Regions from separate parts of the Pseudomonas sp. PB3P13 genome, predicted to be linked through region 3. Evidence: predicted binding sites of a transcription regulator. Region 3 holds the regulator's gene; each other region holds the start of a gene.

Region 1 (6,426 bases), 1.8 Mb from region 3:
AGCCAGCCGACTCCAGCGCGAAAACTACAGCGGCCAAGCCTGCCAGTCAGGAAAAACCGCTGGGCATTCACGTCGGCGGCATTGCCATCAATGACGGTTCGGCCAACTTCGCCGACTTCAGTCTCACACCGAATTTCGCCACGGCCGTGCAACAACTCAACGGCCGGATCGGCACCATCGACAGCCGTCAGGCAAAACCGGCGACTGTGGACATAAAAGGCAAGGTCGATCGCTATGCACCGGTGACCATCAAGGGCGCCGTCAATCCGTTCGACCCGATGGCCAGCCTCGACATCGCCACCAGCTTCAAACGGGTCGAGTTGACTACGCTGACGCCCTACTCCGGCAAGTTCGCCGGTTACCGTATCCGCAAAGGTCGGCTCAATCTCGACCTGCATTACATGATCACCAAAGGTCAGCTCAAAGCCGAAAACAAAGTGGTGGTAGAGCAATTGCAACTGGGTGAAAAAGTCGACAGCCCGGACGCTACCAGCCTGCCGCTGAAGCTGGCCATTGCTCTGCTGAAGGATGTCGACGGCAAGATCTCCATCGAGTTGCCGGTGACGGGCGACCTGAACAATCCGCAGTTCAGCGTCATGCCGATTGTCTGGCAGACCCTGCGTAACCTGATCGTCAAAGCTGCAGCGGCACCGTTCAAGATGATTGGCGGGCTGGTCAGGGGCGGCGGTTCGGAAGATCTGGGCACAGTGTCGTTTGCGCCAGGTTCGAGCCAATTGAACAAAGACGCCGAGGGTTCATTGATCAAGCTGTCCCAGGCACTGAAAGAACGTCCGGCCCTGCGCCTGGAAATCGAAGGCACCGCCGCTGCTCGCAGCGACGGCCCGCTGATTGCCGAACAACGTCTGGAACGTGAATACCAGTACAACTATTACAAGATGCTCCAGCGTCGCGGCGAAAAAGTCCCGGCGCAGGCGTCATTGCTGGAAGTGCCGGACAGCGAGAAAGGTCCGCTGCTGGAAGGCATCTATCGCACGCGTCTGAAAACCCAGCCACCGGCTGAGTGGAAAGACCTCGGCAAGGAAGAACGCACGGCAAAAATGCGCGAAGGCGTGCTCGCCTTCTGGAGTTCCAGCGAAGTGCTGCTGCGCGAACTCGGTCAGGACCGTGCCAGCAGCATCAAGGACTACCTGGTCGACAAGGGTCAACTGGCCGATGACCGCGTGTATTTCATCGACTCCAGCCTCGGCGAACCGCAAAGCGATGGACGGGTAGTGACGCCCATGCACCTGGATGCCGAGTGATGATCAACCGGCTGTTGTTGGGCCTGACTCTGACGGTTGCCGCGAGCCATGCGACGGCCGCCGATACCTTGCGTTGCGGCAGTCAGTTGGTCAGCGTCGGCGATCGGTCCAGCGAAGTCCTGCACAAATGCGGGGAGCCGGTAAGTCGCGATGTGTTGGGCTTCAAGCGCAGCGCCAACCGTCGGGAGGAGTTTCAGGTGGAAGAATGGACCTACGGACCGAATGGCGGAATGTATCAGTACTTGCGATTCGAAGGTAATCGCCTGAAACAGATCACCAGCAACCGCGGCAATTGAAGCACGCTCGGTCTTTTAGCAGCTGGCAGCCTGCGTCAGGTTTATATGTGCGCCGTATTCTACGACTGCTGCGCAGCCGGACGCAGGCTTCGCCAGCTGCTACGGGTTTTCTGTTAGCCACAATAGAACAGGCCCCGGACACGAATGTCCGGGGCCTGTAATGGCCACAATCCTTGTGGCCGTCGCATGAACTCTCAACTGCGGTAGACGTATAACCCGGCTCGTCTACCGCACCTTCTCCCGGTTCAGGCGAGAAGTCTTGCCTTACTCGGCTTTCAGGCCGGCGGCGGAGACGTCTTTAACGCCTTTGATTTTCTTGGCGATGGCGACTGCAACGTCTTTCTGCGAATCAGTCACTGTTGTGGTCGACGACAGGGAAACAACGCCTTTGTTGGTTTCTACCTTGATGTCGGTGCCAGGGATGCCTTTTTCGGTAACCAGGTCAGCTTTGACTTTGGTGGTGATCCAGGTGTCGGACACGTCAGCTTTAGCTTCGGTGACTTCACCAGCGGCCAGAACCATTGGCGCCTGAGTTGCTTGAGCAGCAAAGGCAGCGTTGGCCATAGTCAGGGTCAGCGCGGTAGCAGTAGCGGCAACGATAGCGAACTTCTTCATACGAGTAACTCCTGTTTTTCTCTAAAGTCTGCTGGTGTGTTCCCAGCAGGGCTACTGGGTATATTGCGAAGGGTGTGCCAACTTTGAGACAGTATATTAATTGTTATAAATCAACAGCTTATGGAAACAGCTGATTTTCGAAATCATGCAAATTGCATGAGTGGGAAATTTTCTACATGCAAGTTGCGGGATTTGGGATGGGCGTAAGGCCATGAATTTACGAGGTTTTGTGAAATACGGGCGGTACGCAGCTCAGCAGGTGCCTCAGCAAAAAAATGCCCCATCTCTCGATGGGGCATTTCCTTTATCTTTGTATTATCAGCCCCCGGTACCAGTACCAGTACCAGTACCGGTACCGGTACCAGTCCCAGTCCCACCCGCGGCGGTGCAGCCAGTTGGAGCATAGTCGGCAATAGCCGTCGTTGCGCATGTCCAATCACCTACCGCAGTGCGTGAAAGCGTAATGGTTTTATCTGCAATTGCAGCTGGTGCTTTTTCCAACGCACATACAATACTGCCAGTGCCAGCACTCGGGTTGCCCGCCACGGTGAACTTGCAGTTATTCGTGGTAGCCGGTCTATCTCCCAGCCCTGGCGCCGCGCCTTGGTTCATAGCGTCCTCAAATGGAATTTTCAACGCCGATATCTCTGCCAAACCAGCTGTCATTTTCGCCCGCGCCTGATACTTCGAATAAGCCGGCAAAGCAAACGTCGCCAAAATCCCGATAATCGCCACCACGATGAGCAGCTCGATAAGCGTAAAACCTTTCTGTGTGTTCATTAACAAAGCTCCGGTGCATGAGTCAAAATCCCATGATCTGATTAGCCCAAAGCACAGCTCATGCCAAACCCTTTACCCGCAGTCGGCCACGGGGAAAAGACGTCAGAGTGCCCTTTCCTACCCCCAGCATCCGCACTTTCTGACAATTATTGTCACCTCGGCATCCATGGTTTGGCTCTGCCGGTTGACTACGCTATAAGTCATGCATAGTTTGCGTCCGGAATTTCCATGAACGATATCGCCCTAAGCGGCCTGGCCAAGCAATTGGTCCTGGCCGAGCTGATCACTGAAAAAACTGCGCAGCAGGCCTACCTGCAAGCCCAGCGCAGCAAAATCTCCCTGGTCAGTTATCTGGTGCAGAACAAACTGATCAAGAGCCGCCAGATTGCCGAGATCGCGTCCGAGCATTTCGGCATGCCGTTGCTTGATCTCAGCTGCCTCGACAAAGAATCCCAGCCCAGAGGCCTGGTCAGCGAAAAACTCCTGCGCCAGCACCACGCCCTGCCCCTGTGGCGCCGCGGCAACAAGCTGTTCGTCGGCGTTTCCGACCCGACCAATCATCAAGCCATCAACGATATCCAGTTCAGTACCGGGCTCGGCACCGAAGCCATTCTGGTCGAAGACGACAAGCTCTCCGACGCGCTCGACAAATTCTTCGACAACCACAGCACCGGTCTTGAAGACATGGCCGATGTCGACCTCGATGGCGTCGACATCGAGTCGGGCGTCGACAATCGTCAGGATTCCATCGCCGGGCAGGATGCCGATGACGCGCCGGTGGTGCGCTTCGTTCACAAGATGTTGCTCGACGCGATCAAAAGCGGCTCTTCCGACCTGCACTTCGAACCTTATGAAAAAAACTATCGCGTGCGGATGCGCACCGACGGCATATTGCGCGAAGTCGCCAAACCGCCGATCCAGCTGGCCGCGCGAATTGCCGCGCGCCTGAAAGTCATGGCCAGCCTGGACATTTCCGAACGGCGCAAACCTCAGGACGGGCGAATCAAGATGCGCCTGTCGAAGAGCAAATCCATCGACTTTCGGGTCAACACCTTGCCTACCCTATGGGGGGAAAAAGTGGTGATCCGGATCCTCGACCCCACCAGCGCACAAATGGGCATTGACGCGCTCGGCTACGAGCCCGGCCAGAAAGATTTGTACATGGCCGCCCTCAAACAGCCGCAGGGAATGATCCTGGTCACTGGCCCCACTGGTTCCGGTAAAACCGTGTCGCTTTACACCGGGCTTAATATCCTCAATACCGTGGACATCAACATTTCCACGGCCGAGGACCCGGTGGAAATCAACATGGAAGGCATCAATCAGGTCAACGTCAATCCTAAACAGGGCATGGGCTTTCCCCAGGCGTTGCGCTCATTTTTGCGTCAAGATCCTGACGTGATCATGGTCGGCGAGATCCGCGACCTCGAAACCGCCGAGATCGCCATCAAGGCGGCGCAGACCGGTCACCTGGTGTTATCGACCCTGCACACCAACAGCGCCGCCGAAACCCTGACGCGACTGCACAACATGGGCATCCAGGGTTTCAACATCGCCACCTCGGTCACGTTGATCATCGCCCAGCGTCTGGCGCGCAAACTCTGCAGCCATTGCAAGAAACCCATCGACATCCCCCGCGAAGCGCTGATCAAGGAGGGTTTCCCCGAACAGTTGCTCGGCTCGTTCACCATTTATGAGCCGGTCGGCTGCGATCACTGCAACGGCGGTTACAAAGGACGCGTGGGAATTTATGAAGTGGTGAAGAACACGCCAGACCTGCAACGGTTGATCATGGCCGAAGGCAATTCGCTGGAAATCGATACTCAGATGCGCAAGGACGGCTTCAACGACCTGCGAACTTCCGGGCTGATCAAAGCCATGCAAGGCATCACCAGCCTTGAAGAAATCAACCGGGTTACCAAGGATTGAACATGGCGGTCAAAGCAGCAAAAATCAGCGTTTATACTTGGGAAGGTACGGACAGGAAAGGCACCAAAATGGCCGGCGAACTCACCGGCCAGAGCCCGGCACTGATCAAGGCGCAATTGCGCAAACAGGGGATCAACCCGGGCAAGGTGCGCAAGAAATCCGCGTCGATCCTGAACCTGGGCAAACGCATCAAGGCTCAGGACATCGCCCTTTTTACCCGGCAGATGGCGACCATGATGAAGGCCGGTGTGCCGCTGTTGCAGTCGTTCGACATCATTGGCGAGGGCTTCGACAACCCGGCCATGCGCAAACTGGTCGACGAGGTCAAACAGGAAGTCGCGGCAGGCAACAGCTTCGCCGCGGCCTTGCGCAAAAATCCGCAGTATTTCGATGAGCTCTACTGCAACCTCGTTGATGCCGGCGAACAGGCCGGTGCGCTCGATACCTTGCTGGAACGTGTCGCCACTTATAAAGAGAAAAGCGAGGCCCTCAAAGCCAAGATCAAGAAGGCAATGACCTACCCGGCGGCGGTGGTGTTCGTGGCGATCATTGTGACCGGCATCCTGCTGGTCAAGGTGGTGCCGCAATTCGAATCGGTCTTCAAAGGTTTTGGAGCGGAATTGCCGGGCTTCACCGTGATGGTCATCGGCCTGTCGGAGTTTCTGCAGGAATGGTGGTGGGTCATCCTTGGCCTGTTGATCGCGGCAATATTCGGCCTGCGTCATGCTTTCAAAAAATCCCAGGCCTTCAGGGACCGCACCGACACCTGGCTGCTGAAACTGCCGCTGATTGGCACGCTGATGTACAAATCTGCCGTGGCGCGTTACGCGCGCACCCTCTCGACCACGTTTGCGGCCGGCGTGCCGCTGGTGGAGGCGCTTGAGTCAGTAGCAGGCGCCACCGGCAACATCGTGTTCAAGCGCGCGGTGTTGCGCATCAAGCAGGACGTGTCGACGGGCATGCAGCTGAATTTCTCCATGCGCACTTCGGGGATCTTTCCCAACATGGCGATTCAGATGACGGCCATCGGCGAAGAATCCGGTGCACTGGATGACATGCTCGACAAGATCGCCAGTTTCTACGAGGCCGAAGTGGATAACATGGTCGACAACCTCACCAGTCTGATGGAACCTTTCATCATGGTGGTGCTTGGCGTCATTGTCGGCGGTCTGGTGGTTGCGATGTACCTGCCTATCTTCCAACTCGGCTCAGCGATCTGACATGCCTGTGAATGAAATCCTGACTGTCTATCCACTGGCCTTCATCGCTATTGCCGGCATCGTCGGCCTGCTGGTTGGCAGCTTCCTCAATGTAGTGATCTGGCGTCTGCCGAAAATGCTCGCGCGTGAGTGGCGCCAGCAAGCCCTGGAAATCCTCGACTTGCCTGGCGAGCCCGCGCTGCCGACCTATAACCTGATGCTGCCGCATTCCCAATGCCCACACTGCGAACATCGCATTCGCGCCTGGGAAAACATCCCGGTGCTCAGTTATGTGTTTTTACGCGGCCGCTGTGCTGGATGCGCTGCGCCCATCAGCAGACGCTA
Region 2 (6,426 bases), 1.1 Mb from region 3:
TTTGCGACTGTCCGAACTGACCGGGCTCAACCTTGATCAGCTCGATCTGGCGGACGGCATGGTTCAGGTGCTCGGCAAAGGCAGCAAGACCCGCTTGTTACCGGTCGGCAAAAAAGCCCGCGAAGCGCTGGAACTGTGGTTGCCCTTGCGCGCGCTGACCCATCCTGCCGACGATGCCGTGTTCGTCAGTCAGCAAGGCCGGCGCCTGGGTCCGCGGGCGATTCAGGTACGGGTCAAAGCTGCGGGTGAGCGGGAGCTGGGGCAGAACCTGCATCCGCACATGCTGCGGCACTCCTTCGCCAGCCATTTGCTGGAGTCTTCTCAGGACCTGCGTGCCGTGCAGGAATTGCTCGGCCACTCTGACATCAAGACCACCCAGATTTATACCCACCTGGACTTCCAGCACCTGGCGACGGTCTACGACAGTGCCCATCCACGGGCCAAACGTATTAAGGGCGACGATTAATGACTATCCAGTTGATCACCTTCGACCTCGACGACACCCTGTGGGATACCGCTCCGGTGATCGTCAGTGCCGAGGCCGTATTGCGCGAATGGCTGACCGCGCACGCACCGAATCTGGGCGCAGTACCGGTGGAGCATTTGTGGTCAATTCGTGAGCGTGTACTGGGCGAAGAGCCGAGCCTCAAACACCGCATCAGCGCGTTGCGCCGGCGCGTGCTGTTGCATGCGCTGGAGGATGCCGGCTATGCCCATGCCGACGCGGCAGACCTGGCCGATCAGGGTTTTGAAGTGTTTCTGCATGCGCGGCATCAGCTGGAAATTTTCCCTGACGTGCAGCCGACTCTGGAGATTCTCGCTAACCATTACGCCTTGGGCGTGGTCACCAATGGCAACGCCGATGTGCGTCGGCTGGGACTGGCGGATTTTTTCAAGTTTGCGTTGTGCGCCGAAGACATCGGCATCGCCAAGCCTGATGCTCGCCTGTTTCATGAGGCACTGCAGCGTGGCGGTGCGACGGCGCAAACGGCGGTGCATATCGGTGATCATCCCGGCGATGACATTGCCGGAGCGCAACAGGCGGGGTGGCGCGCAATCTGGTTCAACCCGACGGGCAAGGCGTGGGAGGCAGAGAAAGCACCGGATGCCGAAATTCGCAGCCTGACCGAATTACCGGAATTGCTGGCGCGGTGGAATGCCCATCACTGAACTTAAGAATACTGCTTACCCCTGTGGGAGCGAGCTTGCTCGCGATGAGGCCGTAACATTCACAAATGATGCTGACTGACACACCGCCTTCGCGAGCAAGTTGCCCCCACAGGGACCTGTGTCGGACTCAACATTTTTACCCACCCATAAAAAAGCCCGCAGCGACGGCAGGCTTTTTCAGCAAGCAAGGGCAGATGCTTAGATAGGCCGACTGCCGTACTTGTTGTCAGGCTTCTTGGGCGGATCGGCGACCACGTTGGCCTCCACTTCCTGCACCTTGCCACCTTTGGCCAGGAACTCTTCCATGGCCTTGGCCAGGGCGTCGCGTTCCTTGTTCTTGGCTTCGACACTCGGCAGCTCATCGACCGATACCGCAGCCTTGGCCTTGCCTTTGGCAACCGGAACGGGCGCATCACCGCCGTCGTCTTCGGCGACGTCTTCGGCTGCCGCTTCAAGGCCTTCCTCGGTTTCGTCGTCGTCGCCTACTTCGAGTTCGTCGTTTTCCAGATCATCGTCGCTCATGTTCTACCTCATGACTTTCGAAAAGCAGATTAGTTATAGCCCAGCTTCGCCGCCTGTCGACGGCCGCCGGAGAAAATTCCACAACCGCTGGCAACCAGCGGCTCATGCCTCTTCACCGTGCAAGGTGGCGAGGACTTTACGGGCACCGCCATGATCACGGTGCTCGCCCAGATAAACGCCTTGCCAGGTTCCCAGCGCCAGTCGGCCCGCCGAAATCGGCAAACTGAGCTGACAGCCAAGTACGCTGGCCTTGAAGTGCGCCGGGAGGTCGTCCAGGCCTTCGTCGTTATGCTCATAGTCGGCTGTTCCTTGTGGGATCAGCCGATTGAAAAATCGTTCGAAGTCGCGGCGTACCGCCGGATCGGCGTTCTCGTTGATGGTCAACGACGCCGAGGTATGCTGCAGCCACAAATGCAACAGACCGACCCGACATGCCTTGAGTTCAGGCAACCCGGCGAGTAACTCGTCCGTTACCAGATGAAAGCCCCGGGGCCGCGCCCGCAGAGTAATCAGAGTCTGTTGCCACATACAGTTCTCCGCACGTTCGGGGCGCATTCTAGCGCGCTCTGGGAAAAAACAAAGGCCCTAATAATCCTTCAATCATGTAAGCCATTGCCCGTACAAAAACCGTTGTCGTAAACGCTGCTTAACGCGTACGAAAAAACCTTTCAGCCATGCTTCACTGACAAATTCCAGACAAAAAAATGCCCGGCAAGCCGGGCAGATTTTTTAGTCGTGTCTTACAGGTTGTAGCCACGTTCGTTGTGCAGAGCCAGATCGATGCCGACCGCCTCTTCTTCTTCGGTTACGCGCAGCCCCATGACCGCGTCCAGCACCTTGAGAATGATGTAGGTAACGATACCGGTATAGACGACCGTGAAGCCGACGCCTTTGCACTGAATCCAGACTTGTGCGGCGATGTCGGTAACCGTGCCGAAACCACCCAGCGACGGTGCTGCGAAAACACCGGTGAGGATCGCACCGAGAATGCCGCCGATACCATGCACGCCGAAGGCGTCCAGCGAATCGTCATAGCCGAGTTTGCGTTTCAGGGTGGTGGCGCAGAAGAAGCACACCACACCCGCTGCCAGACCAATCACCAGCGCGCCCATCGGGCCCACGGTGCCAGCGGCCGGAGTGATCGCAACCAGGCCCGCTACTACCCCCGAAGCGATACCCAGCGCACTTGGTTTACCGTGAGTGACCCACTCGGCAAACATCCAGCCCAGAGCAGCGGCGGCCGTTGCAATCTGAGTGACCAGCATCGCCATCCCGGCCGTGCCGTTGGCGGCCGCAGCGGAACCGGCGTTGAAGCCGAACCAGCCGACCCACAGCATGGCCGCACCCATCAGGGTGTAACCGAGGTTATGCGGAGCCATCGGCGTGGTCGGGAAACCTTTACGCTTGCCGAGCACGATGCACGCCACCAGACCCGCTATACCGGCATTGATGTGCACCACGGTGCCGCCAGCAAAATCGAGCACGCCCCAGTCCCACATCAGGCCGCCGTTACCGGCCCAGACCATGTGCGCAATCGGCGCGTAGACCAGGGTGAACCAGATGGTCATGAAGATCAGCATTGCGGAGAATTTCATCCGCTCGGCGAACGCGCCGACGATCAGCGCCGGGGTGATGATGGCGAAAGTCATCTGGAAGGTGATGAACACCGCTTCAGGAAACAGCGCCGCGGGACCGGTCACACTCGATGGCGTGACACCGGCGAGGAACGCCTTGCCCATGCCGCCAAAGAACGAATTGAAGTTGACGACGCCCTGCTCCATACCCGTGGTGTCGAACGCGATGCTGTAGCCGTAAATAACCCACAGAATGCTGATCAGACCGGTGATGGCGAAGCACTGCATCATCACGGAAAGAATGTTTTTGGAGCGAACCATGCCGCCGTAGAACAGTGCAAGGCCAGGGATGGTCATGAACAGCACAAGGGCTGTCGAGGTCAGCATCCAGGCAGTGTCGCCGGAATTGAGGACTGGGGCCGCCACTTCGTCTGCCGCCGTGGCCAGGCTGGGCATTACGAGGGACAACAGGGCTCCTAGCCCTGCGAATTTACGCAGAGTCATATTGTTTTCTCCTGGGGCGTTGGGGTTTGTGGCGGCTTAGATTGCGTCGGTATCGGTTTCGCCGGTACGGATGCGGATCGCCTGTTCCAGATTGACCACGAAGATCTTGCCGTCACCGATCTTGCCGGTGTTGGCAGCCTTGGTTATCGCCTCGATAACCCGATCAAGATCCTTGTCGTCAATGGCGACATCGATCTTCACCTTCGGCAGGAAATCGACCACATACTCCGCGCCGCGATACAGCTCGGTGTGACCCTTCTGCCGCCCGAAGCCTTTGACTTCAGTAACGGTAATGCCCTGCACGCCGATCTCGGACAGCGACTCGCGCACGTCGTCCAACTTGAACGGCTTGATGATGGCAGTGACTAGCTTCATGAAAACTCTCTCCCGAATTGGTGGACTTGCCCCAGGAAAACAAACCCGTCTCAAGTCTAAGCGCAGTGCCTGGCTTTGTAACGCATCGTCGGCCTGTATCGCGCGTCCGACGCCAGCTAACCACTCCGCACGAAACACTTCCCCCGTTCCGCTTGGCGCACTGCATTCGTCACATCGACTGCATCAGTGCATGGGTCACTTGCGACTAAGCAGAAAGCTTGCCATCTCCCATGAATTCGCTGAATTCAATGCATTAACCCTGGCTGATCGCCGTCGCCGTTGTGCGAAGCTGCCGTGACGCACCACAACAGTGCATTACCGTCCGTCCGCATGCACGAAAACCGTGCATGGCCGGCGTTGGAATTGACCCTGGACACTGCGTGATACACTGCCCGCCATTGTTTCCAGGACATTTGCCATGCTCGCGCCCAAAGACTTCCTCGACGCCCTGACCGGCACCGCCTCCCGCCTCTTCAGTGGCGACACCCCACTGCCCAAAAGCGAAATCGAAAGCCAGTTCAAGGCATTGCTGCAAAGCGGCTTCAGCAAACTGGACCTGGTGAGCCGCGAAGAATTTGATAGCCAGATGGTTGTATTGGCGCGAACCCGGGCGCGGCTGGAGAGTCTGGAAGCGAAAGTCGCCGAGATGGAAGCAAAGCTGAATCCGCCGGGCGAGTAACACACCGCTCATCTGTGAACGCGGCTCTCTGTGGGAGCGGGCTTGCCCGCGAATGAAGTCACCTCGGTCTATCAGTCCCCACTGAACAGACACCCTGCAGGAGATGCCGCAAGCTGCGACCTTTTAGTGTTTGGCCCTATTTCATCGGGCCATTGCGCAAAGTGCGCCCCAGCAACATCCTGCGAAAGTTTGACACCTGCACCGCCACGCCAAACCCCCGACTCCCGACTACCCTTGAAAAAACCGCAGGAAGCGGTGCTCTTCAGTTCAAGGAACGACCATGTCCCTCTCCATCGTCCACAGTCGCGCCCAGATAGGCGTAGATGCGCCTGCCGTCACCGTTGAAGTTCATCTGGCCAACGGCTTGCCATCGCTGACGATGGTCGGTTTGCCGGAAGCGGCGGTGAAGGAAAGCAAGGACCGGGTGCGCAGTGCGATCATCAATTCGGGCCTGCAATTTCCGGCGCGGCGGATCACCTTGAATCTGGCCCCCGCGGATTTGCCAAAGGACGGCGGACGGTTTGATTTGGCGATTGCCTTGGGGATTCTTTCAGCCAGCGTGCAGGTGCCGACGCTCACGCTTGATGACATCGAATGCCTGGGAGAACTGGCGTTATCCGGCGCGGTGCGTGCCGTGCGGGGGGTGCTGCCGGCGGCACTGGCGGCGCGCAAAGCCGGGCGCTCGCTGATGGTGCCGCGGGCGAATGCCGAGGAGGCGTGTCTGGCATCGGGATTGAAGGTGTTCGCAGTGGATCATTTGCTGGAAGCGGTCGCCCATTTCAATGGTCACACGCCGGTCGAGCCCTACGCCTCCAACGGTCTGCTGTATGCCAGCAAACCTTACCCCGACCTGAATGAAGTGCAGGGCCAAATCTCGGCCAAGCGTGCCTTGCTGATTGCCGCAGCGGGAGCGCATAACCTGCTGTTCAGCGGACCGCCGGGTACGGGTAAAACACTCTTGGCGAGTCGATTGCCAGGGTTGCTGCCTCCGCTGGCCGAACATGAGGCGCTGGAAGTGGCGGCCATTCAATCCGTCACCAGTTGTGTGCCGTTGAGCCATTGGCCGCAGCGCCCGTTTCGCCAGCCTCACCATTCGGCGTCGGGCCCGGCATTAGTGGGCGGTGGATCGAAACCACAACCCGGCGAAATCACCCTCGCTCATCACGGCGTTCTGTTTCTTGATGAGCTGCCAGAGTTTGATCGCAAGGTTTTGGAGGTATTGAGAGAGCCGCTGGAGTCCGGGCATATCGTGATTTCCCGCGCCAAGGATCGTGTGCGTTTTCCGGCGCGATTCCAGTTGGTTGCAGCGATGAATCCTTGCCCCTGCGGATATCTTGGCGAGCCCAGTGGCAAGTGCAGTTGCACGCCGGACATGGTTCAGCGCTATCGCAACAAATTGTCGGGGCCGCTGCTGGATCGTATCGACCTGCACCTGACCGTCGCCAGGGAAGCCACGGCATTGAACCCAGCGTTCAAACCGGGCGATGACACTGCAACGGCCGCGCTGCTGGTCGCCGACGCCAGGGAGCGGCAGCATAAACGCCAAGGCTGCGCGAATGCTTTCCTCGACCTGCCAGGACTGCGCCGGCACTGCAAGTTATC
Region 3 (6,426 bases):
AACAGATCGCTGCGCGACAGTTTTGGCAGATTCTGACCGTTGACCCAGACTTCGCCCTTGGTCGGCCGCAACTGGGCGCCCATCAAACGCAGCAATGTGGTCTTGCCACACCCGGAAGGTCCCATGATGCCGGTGACCTTTCCGCGCGGTATACGGATATCGACGTTATTGAAAATGCTGCGCGCACCGCGCTTGAAGGTCAGTCCCTTCAGCTCGACCGCGTAGGCGTTATCGGCACTCATCTAAACTCCTTTCGATGCAGCCCCCTCACTCGGACGCCTGACTTTCTGGCGAAAGCACATGGCTAACCGGGCGGGCCGAACTGGCGGCGAACTATATCACCGCAAAGGCCAAGCGCCCAAGGCCTACGCGGGCCATCTTCGGTCACTTAACAGCCTTAAAGCTTCACACGGAAGTATTAAGCGCAACAAGGAATGACAAAGGCTGACGAACTTGCGTGAGGGTTTTGCTTAATGCCGCTATAATCGCCGCCTTTTCATCAGGCTATACGATTTCAGACATGAGCCAATCCAGCGACCTGATTCAGTCAGCCCAACGCACCATCCGCCTCGAAATGGAAGCCGTACAAGGCTTGTTACCCCATATCGACGCAGAGTTCGTACGCGCGTGCGAAATGATCCTGGCGAGCAAAGGGCGCGTGGTCGTGGTCGGCATGGGCAAATCGGGGCATGTGGGCAACAAGATCGCCGCGACCCTGGCCAGCACCGGCACCACGGCTTTTTTCGTGCACCCGGCTGAAGCCAGCCACGGCGACATGGGCATGATCACTGGCGATGACATCATCCTGGCCCTGTCGAACTCCGGCTCCACCAATGAAATCGTCACCCTGCTGCCGCTGATCAAGCGCCTTGGCATCCAGCTGATCAGCATGACCGGCAACCCTGATTCACCGCTGTCCAAAGCGGCCGAAGTCAACCTGAATGTCCACGTGGAGCACGAGGCCTGCCCGCTGAACCTGGCGCCTACGTCTTCGACGACTGCTGCGCTGGTGATGGGCGACGCCCTCGCGGTGGCGCTGCTGGAAGCCCGCGGTTTCACTGCTGAAGACTTCGCCTTCTCGCACCCAGGCGGCGCGCTTGGCCGTCGCCTGCTGCTGAAAGTGGAAAACGTCATGCACGCCGGACAGGAACTGCCGCAAGTCCAGCGCGGCACCCTGCTCAAGGACGCGCTGATGGAAATGACCCGCAAAGGCCTGGGCATGACAGTGATCCTGGAAGCCGACGGCACGCTCGCCGGGATTTTCACGGACGGCGATTTGCGCCGCACCCTGGATCGCAGCATTGACATCCATAGCGCCACCATCGATCAGGTCATGACCGCCCACGGCAAGACCGCCCGCGCCGAAATGCTCGCCGCCGAGGCTTTGAAAATCATGGAAGACCATAAAATCAATGCGCTGGTCGTGGTTGACGGCGACGACCGCCCGGTCGGCGCCTTGAACATGCACGACCTGTTGCGTGCGGGAGTAATGTAATGAGCGCGGACCTGCTGCAACGCGGCAAACAGATCAAACTGGCTGTTTTCGACGTCGATGGCGTACTGACCGACGGTCGCCTGTACTTCCTCGAAGACGGTAGCGAATTCAAGACTTTCAACACACTCGACGGTCAAGGCATCAAGATGTTGATGGCAGCCGGCGTACAGACCGCTATCATCAGTGGGCGCAAGACCCCGGTGGTTGAGCGGCGCGCGAAGAATCTCGGCATTCCCCACCTGTATCAGGGTCGGGAAGACAAACTGGTGGTGCTCGACGAGCTTCTCGCCCAGCTCAACCTGAGCTATGAACAGGTCGCGTATCTCGGGGACGACCTGCCGGACCTGCCGGTGATCCGCCGCGTCGGCCTCGGCATGGCGGTGGCCAGCGCGGCCAGCTTTGTCCGCGAACATGCCCACGGCATCACCCAGGCCCGTGGTGGCGAAGGTGCCGCTCGCGAATTCTGCGAATTGATCCTGCGCGCCCAGGGCCGCCTCGATGCGGCCAACGCCGCGTACCTGTGAGCCAACTATGCTGAGCAAGAAATTTCGCAACACCCTGATGTTCGGATGCATCGCGGCCATTTTTGCCGCGGTGGGCTACTGGAACATCAGCCCGGAACGCTTCCTCGACAAGCCAGTGGCCAAAGTCGACGAAACCGAGATCGACTATTACGCGATCAACGCCCACAGCGTTCAGTACCTGCCGGATGGCAAGCTGCAATACGAAATGACCTCCGACAAGGTCGAACACCTGAAAGCGACCGAAGTAACGCTGTTGACCAATCCGGACCTGTACCTGTATCGCGGCACCCAGTTTCCGTGGCATGTGCAGAGCGAGCGTGGCGAGGTCAACCCGGACGGCACTCAGGTCGAGCTGATCGATTCGGTGCGGATCACCCGCTTCGATGAGAAAGACCGCAAGACCCTGATTACCTCCACCCGCATGACCGTGTTCCCGCAGCGGCAATATGCGGAGACCGCTCAACCCGTTAGAATCGACGGCGCTGGTGGTGTCTCGACTGGTAACGGAATGAAAGCGTATTTGAAAGAAAGCAGGATACACCTGCTATCGAACGTAAGAGGACAGTATGAGGCTCGTTAAAACTCTCCCTATTTTGCTCGGTCTGAGCGCAGCACTGGGAAGCGTGAGCGCCTGGGCTCTGCCGGACGATCAACAGCAGCCTATCCGCATCCAGGCGGACGATGCCCAACTGGACGACAAGAACGGTATTGCCACTTATAAGGGTGACGTGATCATCACTCAGGGCTCGATGAAGGTCACCGGAAACACTGTGACCATGACCCGCACCCAGGCCGGCGATATTGACGTGGTGACTTCGGTGGGCAACCTCGCCTACTTCGAGCAACTGCAAACGGCCGGCGACACCAAGCCGGTTCAGGGCTACGGGGTGACTATCCAGTATCACGCCTCGCAAGACCGCGTCGTGCTGATCGATCGCGCCAAGGTCATCGACAAGGATGGCAACATCACCCAGGGCGAAAAGATCGTCTATGACACCAACAAGAAGCTTGCCAGCGCCGGTCGCGCTACGGGCAGCAAGGTCACCGAGTCGCGTCCGCGCATCGACATGGTGATCCAGCCGAAGAAGAAAACCGACGAGCAGAAGGCCCAGTAATGGCAACTCTGAAAGCCCAGCATCTGGCCAAGAGCTACAAGAGCCGCCAGGTCGTGCGTGACGTCAGCCTGTCCATCGACAGCGGTCAGATCGTCGGCTTGCTTGGCCCCAACGGCGCCGGCAAAACCACCTGCTTCTACATGATCGTGGGCCTGGTACAGGCCGATCAAGGCCGAGTACTGATCGACGACCTGGACGTCAGCCACCAGCCCATGCACGGTCGTGCGAAGGCTGGTATCGGCTATCTTCCGCAGGAAGCGTCAATCTTCCGCAAACTGTCGGTTGCAGACAACATCATGGCGATCCTCGAGACCCGCAAGGAACTCGACAAGACCGCACGCCGCAAGGAACTGGAAAGCCTGCTGCAGGAATTCCACATCAGCCACATTCGCGACAACCTCGGCATGAGCCTGTCCGGTGGTGAACGCCGCCGCGTGGAAATTGCCCGCGCCCTGGCCACCAACCCGAAATTCATCCTCCTCGACGAACCCTTCGCCGGCGTGGACCCGATTTCGGTCGGCGACATCAAGCAGATCATTCACCACCTCAAAGCCAAAGGCATTGGCGTGCTGATCACCGACCACAACGTTCGTGAAACCCTGGATATCTGCGAAACGGCCTACATCGTCAACGACGGTCAACTGATCGCCGAAGGTGACTCCGCCACCATCCTGGCCAACGATCTGGTCAAGGAAGTTTATCTGGGCCACGAGTTCCGTCTGTAAGCGCTGAGTGTCTGGCTAGTCGGCCGAGCGCCTGACGCGATGAACACCTCAGTGTGTTTTATTGTTACCGCGCTCTAGGCAAACACTTCAGTTTCAGGCATATAATTTGCTTAAGTTTGGCGCTTCGGCGCCCTGTAGTGGATGGCGCATGTGCGCCGGCGAATAAGGTGTTAAGCCCCTGCCATGAAACCATCGCTAGTCTTGAGAATGGGCCAGCAGCTGACGATGACACCGCAGCTGCAACAGGCCATCCGCCTGCTCCAATTGTCGACCCTGGACCTGCAGCAGGAAATCCAGGAGGCCCTGGAGTCCAATCCGATGCTCGAACGCCAGGAAGAAGGCGACGACTTCGATAACGCTGACCCGTTGGCCGACAAGGCCGAACAACCTCCAAACGCCGATGTTTCGGAACCCTCCTATCAGGAAACGGCCCCGACGGTGGACAACCTGGAGGAAGGTGACTGGAACGAGCGCATTCCTAATGAGTTGCCGGTCGACACCGCGTGGGAAGACGTCTACCAGACCAGCGCCAGCAGCCTGCCGAGCAGTGACGACGACGAGTGGGACTTCACCACCCGCACCTCAGCCGGCGAGAGCTTGCAGAGCCATTTGCTGTGGCAGCTGAACCTGGCGCCGATGTCCGACACCGATCGCCTGATCGCCGTGACTTTGATCGACTGCATCAATAATCAGGGCTACCTCGACGAAACACTCGATGAAATCCTCGAAGCCTTCGATCCCGAACTGGACGTCGAACTCGATGAAATTGAAGCCGTCCTGCACCGCATCCAGCAATTCGAACCGGCCGGCATCGGCGCTCGCAACCTGAGCGAATGCCTGTTGCTGCAACTGCGCCAGCTGCCGCCCAAGACGCCTTGGTTGAGCGAAGCCAAGCGCCTGGTCTGCGATTACATCGACATGCTCGGCAGCCGCGATTACAGCCAGCTGATGCGCCGCATGAAGCTCAAGGAAGACGAACTGCGCCAGGTCATCGAACTGGTGCAGAGCCTCAACCCGCGCCCAGGCTCGCAAATCGAATCCAGCGAAGCCGAATACGTCGTGCCTGACGTGATCGTGCGCAAGGACAACGAGCGCTGGCTGGTGGAGCTTAATCAGGAGTCGGTGCCACGGCTGCGAGTCAACGCCCAATACGCCGGTTTCGTGCGTCGCGCTGACACCAGCGCCGATAACACTTTCATGCGCAATCAGCTGCAGGAGGCTCGCTGGTTCATCAAGAGCCTGCAAAGCCGCAACGAAACGCTGATGAAAGTCGCTACCCAGATCGTCGAGCATCAGCGCGGTTTTCTGGAGTACGGCGACGAAGCCATGAAGCCGTTGGTGCTACATGACATCGCCGAAGCGGTGGGCATGCACGAATCGACGATTTCCCGGGTTACCACGCAGAAGTTCATGCATACCCCTCGCGGTATCTATGAACTGAAATACTTTTTCTCCAGTCACGTCAGCACCTCTGAAGGCGGCGAATGCTCGTCCACGGCGATCCGCGCGATCATCAAAAAACTGGTTGCAGCGGAAAATCAGAAAAAGCCGTTGAGTGACAGCAAGATCGCTGGTTTACTGGAGGCACAAGGCATTCAGGTGGCTCGCCGCACCGTCGCCAAGTACCGTGAATCCCTCGGGATCGCGCCTTCGAGCGAACGCAAGCGGTTGATGTAGAGTCACGTTACAGCGTTCCAGTGGCAGGCAACCCAGCCTGCCGCTTTATGCACTGGCAACGAAGGAGAAGCTGTATGCAAGTCAACATCAGTGGACACCAACTGGAAGTGACCGAACCTCTTCGCACCTACATCGGCGAAAAACTCGAACGATTAGAGAGGCATTTCGACAAGATCACCAACGTGCAGGTCACGATGACGGTCGAAAAGCTCAAGCAGAAAATCGAAGCCACGCTGCATATTCCCGGCAATGAAGTGGTCGCCAACGCGGAACATACCGATATGTACGCGGCGATCGACGCCTTGACCGACAAGCTCGATAAACAACTCAAAAAGCATAAGGAAAAGACCCAGAGCCTCCTCCAGGGCGCAACCGGTCGTTAACACTCCCTACCCATGATCCGACTTGAAAGCATCCTGACCCCCGGCCGTTCCCTCGTGAACGTGCCGGGCGGCAGCAAAAAGAAAGCCCTCGAGCAAATTGCCAACCTTATCCATAAAGAAGTCCCGGATCTGGAAATGCAAGATGTCTTCGAGGCTCTGATTGCCCGTGAAAAACTCGGCTCGACCGGTTTTGGAAACGGCATCGCCATTCCTCACTGCCGCTTGAAAGGTTGCACGTCGCCTGTCAGCGCACTGATGCACCTCGACGCCCCAATTGATTTCGACGCCATCGATGGCGCTCCGGTCGACCTGCTGTTTGTTCTGCTGGTCCCGCAGGCCGCCACCGATGCGCATCTGGAACTGTTGCGCCAGATCGCCAGCATGCTCGATCGCAAGGAAGTGCGGGAAAAACTGCGCAGCGCTCCGAGTAATGAAGCCTTGTATCAGGTTGTCCTGGACGAGCAAAACGGGCACTAATCATGCGCATGATCATTGTCAGCGGCCGCT

The links. The regulator sigma-54, encoded in region 3, starts transcription at its own class of promoters, with help from an activator protein. The targets are predictions, from matches to a motif close to ANTGGCATNNANNTTGCTNT.
Region 1: a site for sigma-54 is predicted at 3,002-3,021, ahead of ACYZT1_RS21160 (pilin). Genes of this name have one in related genera too.
Region 2: a site for sigma-54 is predicted at 4,352-4,371, ahead of glnK (P-II family nitrogen regulator). Genes of this name have one in related genera too.

The regions. Positions count from the first base shown of each region.
Region 1 covers NZ_CM142702.1:4,591,850-4,598,275, forward strand. Annotated here, with positions in the region: gene ACYZT1_RS21145 (DUF748 domain-containing protein) at 1-1,262, shown strand, start outside; gene ACYZT1_RS21150 (DUF2845 domain-containing protein) at 1,262-1,558, shown strand; gene ACYZT1_RS21155 (BON domain-containing protein) at 1,823-2,173, opposite strand; gene ACYZT1_RS21160 (pilin) at 2,492-2,953, opposite strand; gene pilB (type IV-A pilus assembly ATPase PilB) at 3,182-4,882, shown strand; gene ACYZT1_RS21170 (type II secretion system F family protein) at 4,885-6,102, shown strand; gene ACYZT1_RS21175 (prepilin peptidase) at 6,104-6,426, shown strand, end outside.
Region 2 covers NZ_CM142702.1:5,290,822-5,297,247, forward strand. Annotated here, with positions in the region: gene xerC (tyrosine recombinase XerC) at 1-466, shown strand, start outside; gene ACYZT1_RS24435 (HAD family hydrolase) at 466-1,170, shown strand; gene sutA (transcriptional regulator SutA) at 1,369-1,692, opposite strand; gene ACYZT1_RS24445 (secondary thiamine-phosphate synthase enzyme YjbQ) at 1,795-2,220, opposite strand; gene ACYZT1_RS24450 (ammonium transporter) at 2,433-3,770, opposite strand; gene glnK (P-II family nitrogen regulator) at 3,807-4,145, opposite strand; gene ACYZT1_RS24460 (accessory factor UbiK family protein) at 4,564-4,824, shown strand; gene ACYZT1_RS24465 (YifB family Mg chelatase-like AAA ATPase) at 5,105-6,426, shown strand, end outside.
Region 3 covers NZ_CM142702.1:1,058,585-1,065,010, reverse strand. Annotated here, with positions in the region: gene ACYZT1_RS04690 (ATP-binding cassette domain-containing protein) at 1-242, opposite strand, end outside; gene ACYZT1_RS04685 (KpsF/GutQ family sugar-phosphate isomerase) at 521-1,495, shown strand; gene ACYZT1_RS04680 (KdsC family phosphatase) at 1,495-2,019, shown strand; gene lptC (LPS export ABC transporter periplasmic protein LptC) at 2,027-2,599, shown strand; gene lptA (lipopolysaccharide transport periplasmic protein LptA) at 2,586-3,134, shown strand; gene lptB (LPS export ABC transporter ATP-binding protein) at 3,134-3,859, shown strand; gene ACYZT1_RS04660 (RNA polymerase factor sigma-54) at 4,043-5,536, shown strand; gene hpf (ribosome hibernation-promoting factor, HPF/YfiA family) at 5,611-5,919, shown strand; gene ptsN (PTS IIA-like nitrogen regulatory protein PtsN) at 5,932-6,396, shown strand; gene rapZ (RNase adapter RapZ) at 6,399-6,426, shown strand, end outside.